Regions from separate parts of the Halpernia sp. GG3 genome, predicted to be linked through region 1. Evidence: riboswitches for the same ligand, from Rfam matches in the RefSeq annotation. Region 1 holds a riboswitch; the other holds the start of a gene.

Region 1 (5,031 bases):
GAAGTGGCGAGTGCAGTTGATAAGATCGTAGGTGAAATGCTTTCCAATTTCTTGGAAGAAAATCCGAACGAAGCCAAAATTATCGTTCAAAAAGTAGTTTTAGCGGCGAAAGCGAGGCAAGCAGCGAAAAAAGCCCGCGAAATGGTGCAGCGTAAATCGCCGATGGGCGGAAGTGGTTTGCCAGGAAAATTGTCTGACTGTTCTTCAAAAGATCCTGCTGAAAGTGAATTGTTTCTTGTCGAGGGAGATTCTGCAGGTGGAACTGCAAAACAAGGTCGTGACCGGTTGTTTCAAGCGATTTTACCTTTAAGAGGTAAAATTCTAAATGTTGAAAAAGCAATGCTTCATAAGGTTTACGATAATGAAGAGATTAAAAATATTTACACTGCACTTGGTGTAAGTGTCGGCACAGAAGAAGATTCTAAGGCTTTAAATATAAAAAAATTACGCTATCACAAAATAGTCATTATGTGTGATGCCGATATTGATGGCGCGCATATTTCGACTTTAATTTTGACATTTTTCTTTAGATATATGAAGGAATTAGTTGAAAACGGCTATGTTTATATTGCATCGCCGCCACTCTATTTACTTAAAAAAGGAAATAAAAAAGTGTACACCTGGAATGAAAAGGAACGTGAAGAAGAAACTTTCAAACTTTCACCAGATGGAAAAGGCGTTGATGTACAGCGTTACAAAGGTTTGGGTGAAATGAACCCAGAGCAGTTATGGGAAACCACTTTAAATCCTGAAAACAGAACTTTAAAACAGGTAACTATCGAAAATGCGGTGGATGCAGATAATGTTTTCTCAATGTTGATGGGCGATGAAGTTCCACCGAGACGTGAATTTATAGAGAAAAATGCAAAATATGCAAAAATTGATGTTTAAGCGTTTTTGTTGATAATAATTAATCCCAATCCTTAAAATGGTTGGGATTTTTTTAGTTCTAAGAGTAAATTAAAAATTGATAAATTCAATATAAAGACAATTTGCTTTTTCGTAAAAATTTCTTAAAATATTTTACGTTAAATGACCTATGAATCGCCTTTTTCTCACTCAATTTTATATGACCAAATATGAAATTTAAATTTTAATATTTCTCTTATTTGGATTATATTGCAAAATAATTTATTTTTGCGCAGACTTATCAAGAAAGGTGGAGGGATTTGGCCCTTTGAAACCTTGGCAACCGACATTTCTATGGTGTAATGGTGCTAAATCCACCCTTTAATGGGGAAGATAATATATGAATTACTTTTTTTATTATTTCTTGATATTTCGTTTTTATTACTTAGCGTTAAAAATCTAAAAATTAAGGAATGAAGAAAATTACTTTTTCTATTTTATTATTAGGAACTTTCTATAGTATTTATGCACAAGAAAAAACCAAGGATATTGAGGATGTCGTGATTGTGGGAAATCGTGGTTTACCTCGTTCTAAAATTAATTCTCCAGTCGCAGTTGATGTTATTTCGGTTGCAAAAATTCAAAAATCTGCGCCTCAAAGTACCGTGCAAGATTTATTAAATTATATTATTCCTTCGTTTAATTCAGTGCATCAATCTGCCTCTGATGGTACGGAACATATTGATCCTGTTACTTTACGAGGTATGGGGCCAGACCAAGTTTTAGTATTAATTAATGGAAAAAGAAGACATACAACTTCTTTGGTTAATTATCAAAATACAGTTGGGAATGGTTCTGTGGGTACAGATTTAAGCACAATTCCTGTTTTAGCTATTGATAGAATAGAGGTATTAAGAGATGGTGCTTCTGCACAATATGGTTCTGATGCCATTGCAGGTGTCATCAATATTATTCTTAAAAAAAATCAAGGCGCTTCAGCTTCTATTACCTACGGAAAAACCAGTAGAAGTGATGGTGGAAATTTACAAGCCGGTGTCAATTATGGTGCAAGTATTAGTAAAGATAAAGGTATAATAAATCTTACTTTGCAACTGAGTGACAGGCAAAAAACTAACCGGACTCAGAATAATAATCTTGATATTTTTGGGAATAATTTTGCATATGATTTTGCAGATAATCCTGCTGCGGCAAGGTCAGCTGATGATGCCGAAATTGCTAAAAGAGGATTAACAAGAGATTATTTCAACTTTCAAGTGGGAGATGCGCATATTAAATTAGGTCAACTTTTTCTAAATGCAGAATATCAATTAAATGATAAATTTATTGTTTATACTTTTGGCGGATTTAGCATAAAAGAGGGACAAGGTTATGGATTTAGAAGATTGCCAAGCGAAACTAGTAATGTAGTTTTATCCATTTATCCAAATGGTTTTCAACCAATTTTAGGTTCAAAAATTTATGATATTTCTCAATCTGCAGGTGTACGCTACCACGATAATAATTGGAGTGCAGATTTTAGCAATACTTTTGGGAGCAACGTTTTTGAGTATAACGTAAGTAATACTAACAACGCGTCATTAGGTGCAAAATCTCCTACAAGTTTCTACGCTGGTTCTCATGGATTTCTACAAAATACGATCAATTTAGACATCAGCAAAAAATTTGAAAAAATTAATCTTGCTTTTGGTGGTGAGTATCGTTTTGAGCAATATCAAATAAAAACTGGCGAGGTTGCATCTTATGCAACTTACGACATCTATGGAAATATTGCCAATTCTTCTACCAACACAAGTGATATCTCAGGAACTGGAGGGTCCCAATCTTTCACAGGTTTTTCTCCGGCGAATGCTTTAACCAAGAATAGAAATTCATTATCAGCCTATGCAGATGTATCTTATGATATTAAAAATTTCTATATTGATGTGGCTACTAGATTTGAGCATTATTCAGATTTTGGAAACTCCATCAATGGTAAATTAGCAATGCGGTATGAGATTTTGAAAAATTTTGCCCTTAGAGGTGGCATAAGTTCAGGTTTTAGAGCTCCGTCTTTACAACAGAAATATTTTAGTAATTTTTATTCTGATATTTCCACTACAGGTGTAGGGATTGTAAATAAAGGAATTTTTAATAATGATAGCGATGTTGCAAAAGCATTGGGTTTTGATAAATTAAAACAAGAAAAATCTATTAATACAAGTCTTGGTTTTACTTTGAAACCTTTGGATAATTTATTTATCACAGTGGATGGTTATTTAATAACGGTAAAAGATAGAATTGTACTTACTAGCCAAATTAGTAGTTCTTTGATTACACAAAATGGTGCAGAAGCGGCAAGATTATTTGCCAACGCGATTGATACTAAAACGAAAGGTGTAGATGTAGTTGCAACCTATAAATGGAATATTGGTGGTGGTATTTTAGATATTAATTTGGCAGGAAATTATAACGAAACCAAAATTACCAATTTTCATTTTCCTACAAGTTTAACAGCAAATGGACTTTCTCAAAACGATTATTTTGGACCCGATCAAATCAACATTATAGAATCGCTTTCACCTAAAACCAAAGCAACTTTGGGTTTGAATTATAAAATTAACAAAATTAATTTGATGGTAAGAAACACCATGTTTGGTAAAGTGATCAGAGATGGCTTTCCTTTTGGTTTAGTACAAGAATTCAGTCCAAAAGTAGTTACTGATGTAAGTTTAGGATATGATTTTACTAAAAAAATTAATGTTACAATTGGTGCTAATAACGTGTTTGATGTATTCCCGGATAAGCAGATCTATGAAAATTCTTACTTTGGTGTGTTTAAATATGCACCGGTACAAATGGGAACTTTAGGGGCCTATTTCTTCGGAAGGATAAATTATAATTTCTAGAAAATGAGTAAGATCCCAAGTAAAATTGGTTGGAAAACGGCTGCTGCGATTGTGATTTCTAACATGATAGGGACGGGTATTTTTACAACATTAGGATTTCAAGTTGCCGATTTGCATAACACGTTTACTATATTGTTACTGTGGATAATTGGTGGCGTTTTAGCACTTTTTGGTGCGTTTTGTTATGCTGAATTAGGCACTTTTTTCAAAGGAAATGGCGGAGATTATATTTATCTTTCTCGTACTTTTCATCCTATTTTTGGGTATTTAAGTAGTTGGGTATCATTGGTCATTGGTTTTTCTGCCCCAGTTGCTTTGGCGGCTTTAGCGATGAGCAAATATCTAGCGGCATTTGGTTATAATTTTGGTAATTATTTTTCGATTGCGGTTATTTTAGCGGTCGCTTTCGCCTTATCATTTAGTGTTTCAGTATCTGGGAAATTTCATAATTTTTTCACCTTAATTAAAATTTTATTCATTATTATTTTAATTGCAGTGGGGATTTATCTTCCAGAAAATCCCAAATTTAGTAGTCTTAATTTTGATTTAAGTTGGAAAACTGAAATTTTACTGCCGACATTCGCCAGTTCATTAATCTTTGTAGGTTACTCTTATACCGGTTGGAATTCTGCATCTTATATTTCTGGTGAAATTGAAAATCCCAACAAAAATCTGCCAAAAGCATTAATTATCGGAACACTTTTCGTCACCATTTGTTACGTTTTTATTAACTTTATAATGTTGAAAAACGCTCCAATTTCTTTATTACAAGGTAAAGAAGACGTTATGGGAATTGCAGCAAAATTTATGCTCGGAAAGACTGGGAAAATAATTAATTTCTTCATTGCATTACAGTTAGTTGCTACAATTAGCGGATATCTTTGGGTAGGATCGCGTATTACACAAGCCACCGCAGTAGAAAATAAATTGTGGAGTCCACTTGCAAAAACCAATAAACACCATGTCCCAGTTCGTTCGATTTTTACGCATGCTACTATCGCAATTTTGATTATTTTAACAGGAAGTTTCAGGGAAATATTTACCTATACTTCATTTGTGCTTCAAGTTTTAGCGACTGTTGCTATTTCTACTGCGTTTTTCATTAAAAAAGAAAATCGTAAAATTTTTAAAAATAATTTGTTCTATGTTTTCCCGACTGTTTTTTTAATTTTTAGTTTCTACATTTTATATTTTACTTTCGAGAATAATCCTAAAGAAAGTCTAGTTGGATGTTTAATCATCGTTTTAGGCTTTATTATATACAGGTTTGATAGTA
Region 2 (5,031 bases), on a different contig from region 1:
CGTAAAAGGAGGAAGAAGCGTAATGATAAATTCGGCAGGAACAGAATATGTTCATTTGAATTCGACGGGTGATAAAATTATTTATCAAGACAGAAAAGGATATGAAAATGCTTATCGTAAACACCATACTTCTGCCATTACCAGAGATATTTGGGTATTAGATTTAAAAACTAACCAATATAAAAAAGTTTCAAATTTCATCGGCGAAGACCGCGAACCTGTTTGGGGTGATGGTAATACATTTTATTATTTGAGTGAACAAAAAGGAAATCAAAATTTGTTTAAATCGTCTGTTACTGCTTCAGATAATGTTACTCAACTTACTACATTCGATAAAAATCCGGTAAGAAATCTATCTAGAGCTAATGATGGTACTTTTGCTTTTACACAAGATGGAAATATCTATTTATTAAAAGAAGGTGGGCAACCTAAAATCTTAAACTTTACAATCGGTGCTGATTTTGCTACGGACCAAACTGAAACCGTTCCTGTTAAAGAAAACGCAACAGAGATAGCGGTTTCACCAAGCGGAAAGGAAATTGCTTTTGTTTATAGAGGTGAAATTTTTGTAACAGCCGTTGATGGTTCTACTACAAAAAGAATTACTAACACTCCTTATCAAGAAAGAATGGTAAGCTTTAGTCCGGATGGAAAAAAGCTGCTTTATTCAGTAGAAAATGATAATTCCTGGGATATTTATGAAGCAAGTTTAGCCAATCCATTAGAAAAATTTTTCTATGCTTCTACAGTAATCAATACCAAACCTATTGTTAATACGGATAAGGATGAATTTCAAGCAAATTATTCTCCCGATGGAAAGAAAATAGCTTACTTAGAAGAGAGAAATATTTTAAAAGTATTGGACATCGCCACCAAAAAAACGGTAACAGTATTACCAGAGAAATTAAATTATTCTTATTCTGATGGTGATCAATATTTTACATGGTCGCCAGATAGCAAATACTTGTTAGCACAATCTAGCGAAGGCGGCGGTTGGTTTTCGCCAGAAGTAGTTTTACTAAAAGCAGACGGAACAGGCAAACGAGTAAATTTGACAGAAAGTGGCTTTAACGACTATCATCCTCAGTTTGGGATGGATGGCAAAATGATGTATTGGATTACCGATAAAGATGGGATGAAAAACTTGAGTAGAGGCAGCCAAAGTGACGTTTACGCCATGTTTTTTGATCAAGATATTCGGGATAAATACCAACTAAGCAAAGAAGATTTCGATTTACAAAAAGAAATAGAAAAGAAAGATAGTACTAAAATCGGTGATAAAAATGACGTTAAATCTAAAAAGATCAAGTTAGTAAAAAAAGAAGAAAAACCTATATTTGAACCTAATCTTAAAAATTTAGAAAACAGAACCAAAAGATTGACCATCAGCTCTACTGATATCGGTGGTGTAGCTTTATCAAAAGATGGTGAAAAATTATATTATTTAGCAAAGTATGAAAAAGGTTATGATTTATGGATGACGATGCCTCGTACCCATGAAACCAAAGTTTTGGCGAAATTGGGCGTAACTGATGGCAGTTTGGAATTAAGCAATGACGGCAAAGATCTGTTTGTTTTGGCTGGTGGCAACATCATGAAAGTAGGTGTTGATGACGGTAAAGTTTCTCCAATGAAAATTGATGCTTCTATGGAATTGAATGCATCTGAAGAGCGGAAATATATGTTTGATCATGCCTGGAAACAGGTGAAGAAAAAACTGTTCGACCCAAAACTGCAAGGGGTAGATTGGGATGGTTATCATACTACTTACAGCAAATTTCTTCCCTATATTAATAACAATTATGATTTTGAAGTTTTATTGAGCGAGTTTTTGGGAGAATTAAATGCTTCACATACAGGTGGTGGGTACAGAGTTAAAAAAATGAATGCTGATGCAACAGCTGCGTTAGGTTTATTATATGATGTTACCAAAGGCGGTGACGGCTTGGTGGTAAAAGATATAATAGCTGCCGGACCTTTTGATAAAGCGAAAACCGAGATGAAAGCAGGAATGATCATCGATAAAATAAATGGTAACGAGATAACAGCTGATGTTGATTGGGCAATTTTTCTAAACCATAAAGAAGGTAATTTTACGAGAATAGATTTCCACGATCCAAAAACAAATAAAACCATTAGCGAAGTTGTAAAACCTATATCAGTTGGTGTGGAAAGCGGTGTTTTACTTTACAAACGTTGGACAGATAAGATGGCCCAACTAACGGATAGTCTTTCTGGTGGTAGAGTTGGTTATGTGCATATAAGAAGTATGGACGACCCAAGTTTTAGGGTGACTTTTGATAAAGTTTTAGGTAAAAACGTGAAGAAGGAAGCGCTAATTGTAGATACTCGTTTTAACGGTGGCGGTTGGTTGCATGATGATTTGGTTACTTTCTTAGGAGGAAAAGAATATTTTACTTTACGCCCACAAGGGAATATCACTACAGGTGGCGAGCCGATGAATAAATGGACTAAACCAAGTTGCGTAGTAATGAGTGAAGGCAATTATTCTGATGCTTTTATGTTTCCTTATGCATATAAAGAATTAGGATTGGGTAAATTAATTGGAATGCCTGTTGCAGGAACCGGAACCGCAGTTTGGTGGGAAACACAAATAGATCCAACCATTTATTTCGGTATACCAATGATTGCTACTTACGGTGCTGGCGAAACCCAGGCTACAGAAAATCATCAACTAGAACCTGATATTAAGGTAAATAACGATTATAATAAATTTTTGAACGGCGAAGACCAACAATTGGAAGCTGCCGTGAAAGAAATGTTGAAAGAAGTAAAAAAATAAATCCGGCTAAAAACAATATTCCAAGAAGTAAATTCCGCCTGCCGATGGTAGGTAGGCGGAAATATTGCCAAGGCGTCTTTAAAAAAACTGAAGCTTGAAGACGATGAAGACGGTATCAATTTCGGATTATAAACTAATTTTTGTGGTACCGAGTTTTGAAAATGAAGATGGATGAATTATTCAAATGTTCAACATTGAGATTGGTTAGGGAACAAATTAAATTATTATCAATTTTTTTAATTAAAAATTTGGAGATTTAAAAAACCTTTCTATCTTTGCACCAGAAATTACGTTCTTTAAAACATCGCAACTTATTTAGAAAAGTGGAGGGAATTGACCCGGTGAAACTTTGGCAACCTGTTTAGAAATAAATAAGGTGCAAAATTCAACTCGCAATGGCGGGAAAGATAAGTCAGAAACAGAAATATAAAAATTATACATTTATATCAAACTCTTTCGTCTTATCGAAAGAGTTTTTTTATGCTCTTTCGGTAAGCTTTTCAGAAGATAAGTTGCACAACATTTAAAATAAAATTATTTAAAATATGAGCAATTTAAAATTTGAAACATTGCAACTTCATGCGGGACAAACCATAGATTCAACCACAAATTCCAGGGCGGTTCCGCTCTATCAAACCGCTTGTTATACTTTCAACGATGCACAGCACGCTGCTAATCTTTTTGGTTTAAAAGAATTCGGAAATATTTATACCCGTTTAATGAATCCGACAACGGATGTTTTTGAAAAAAGAGTTGCTGCGCTACACGGCGGAGTTGCTGCTTTAGCAACAAGTTCTGGTCATGCCGCACAGTTTTTAGCAATTACAAATATTCTTCAGGCTGGAGATAATTTCGTGAGTTCGCCGTATTTGTACGGTGGAAGTTTTAATCAGTTTAAAGTAACTTTTAAAAAATTAGGGATCGAATGCCGCTTTGCAAAAGATGACGAACCGCAAGATTTTGAGGAACAAATCAATGAAAATACAAAAGCCATCTATGTTGAAACCATCGGTAATCCAAGTTTAAATGTAGCAGATTTTGAAGCAATTGCAGCAGTTGCAAAAAAACATAATCTTCCTTTAATCGTTGATAATACTTTTGGTGCGGGTGGATTTATTTTTCAACCTTTAAAACATGGTGCAAATATCGTGGTAGAATCTGCTACAAAATGGATCGGCGGTCACGGCACTTCCATCGGTGGAATTATCGTAGATGGCGGAAATTTTGATTGGGGAAGTGGGAAATTTCCACAATTTTCTGAGCCTTCAGAAAGTTACCACGGTTTGATTTTTTCTGATGTTTTTGGTGTTAACGGCTCTTTTGGAAATATTGCTTTCATCATAAAAGCGAGAGTAGAAGGTCTTCGAGATTTTGGTCCAACTATTTCGCCATTTAATTCTTTTCTTTTAATTCATGGTCTTGAAACTTTATCGCTTCGTTTAGAAAGAACCGTTCAAAATGCGCAGAAAGTCGCAGAATTTTTGGAAGATCATCCACAAGTTGAAAAAGTATTATATCCAGGTTTGCCAAGTTTCCCCGATCATGAAAATGCAAAAAAATATTTTAAAAATGGTTTTGGTGGCGTACTAAGTTTTGAAATAAAAGGTGGAAAAGAATCTGCGATAAAATTCATCAATAGTTTAGAACTAATCAGCCACGTTGCCAATGTGGGTGATTCTAAAACTTTAATTATTAATCCTGCTTCTACTACTCACGAGCAGCTTTCTGAAGAAGAACAATTGCACGCGGGAATCAAACCTGGACAAGTTCGCATCAGTGTAGGAATTGAGCATATAGATGATATTTTAGATGATATCAACCGCGGATTTGCCGGGATTTAATTTTTAAAATTTAGATATTGAAACATTTTAAAACAGAAGATTTTGTTCTTGAATCTGGTATTAAAATTTCCGAAATTAACATTGCTTATCAGATTTTTGGTGAATTTTCTTCATCGAAAAAAATAATCTGGGTTTGTCATGCCTTGACCGGAAACTCAGATGTTGAAGACTGGTGGGAAGGTTTATTTGGAAAAAGTGAGGTATTTAATTCTGAAAATTATACCCTGATTTGTGCAAATATTTTAGGCTCTTGTTATGGAACTTCATTTAAATCTGAAGAAAGATTACCACTAATTTCTATTCGAGATATGGTAGAAATGCACCAAAGATTAGCGAATTTTCTTCAAATTTTTAAAATTGATATGTTAATTGGTGGTTCTCTCGGTG

Evidence for each region. A riboswitch is a leader RNA that binds a small molecule or an ion and turns the genes downstream of it on or off. The one in region 1 is predicted to bind S-adenosylmethionine.
Region 2: it holds a riboswitch for S-adenosylmethionine, as region 1 does, so the genes downstream of both, ACVBED_RS07670 (O-acetylhomoserine aminocarboxypropyltransferase/cysteine synthase family protein) here and ACVBED_RS03235 (TonB-dependent receptor plug domain-containing protein) in region 1, are expected to answer to the same signal.

What each region holds. Positions count from the first base shown of each region.
Region 1 covers NZ_JBRIIR020000006.1:465,203-470,233, forward strand. Annotated here, with positions in the region: gene gyrB (DNA topoisomerase (ATP-hydrolyzing) subunit B) at 1-891, shown strand, start outside; SAM riboswitch class I at 1,145-1,249, shown strand; gene ACVBED_RS03235 (TonB-dependent receptor plug domain-containing protein) at 1,323-3,755, shown strand; gene ACVBED_RS03240 (APC family permease) at 3,759-5,031, shown strand, end outside.
Region 2 covers NZ_JBRIIR020000014.1:33,758-38,788, forward strand. Annotated here, with positions in the region: gene ACVBED_RS07665 (S41 family peptidase) at 1-2,803, shown strand, start outside; SAM riboswitch class I at 3,112-3,217, shown strand; gene ACVBED_RS07670 (O-acetylhomoserine aminocarboxypropyltransferase/cysteine synthase family protein) at 3,349-4,644, shown strand; gene ACVBED_RS07675 (homoserine O-acetyltransferase family protein) at 4,662-5,031, shown strand, end outside.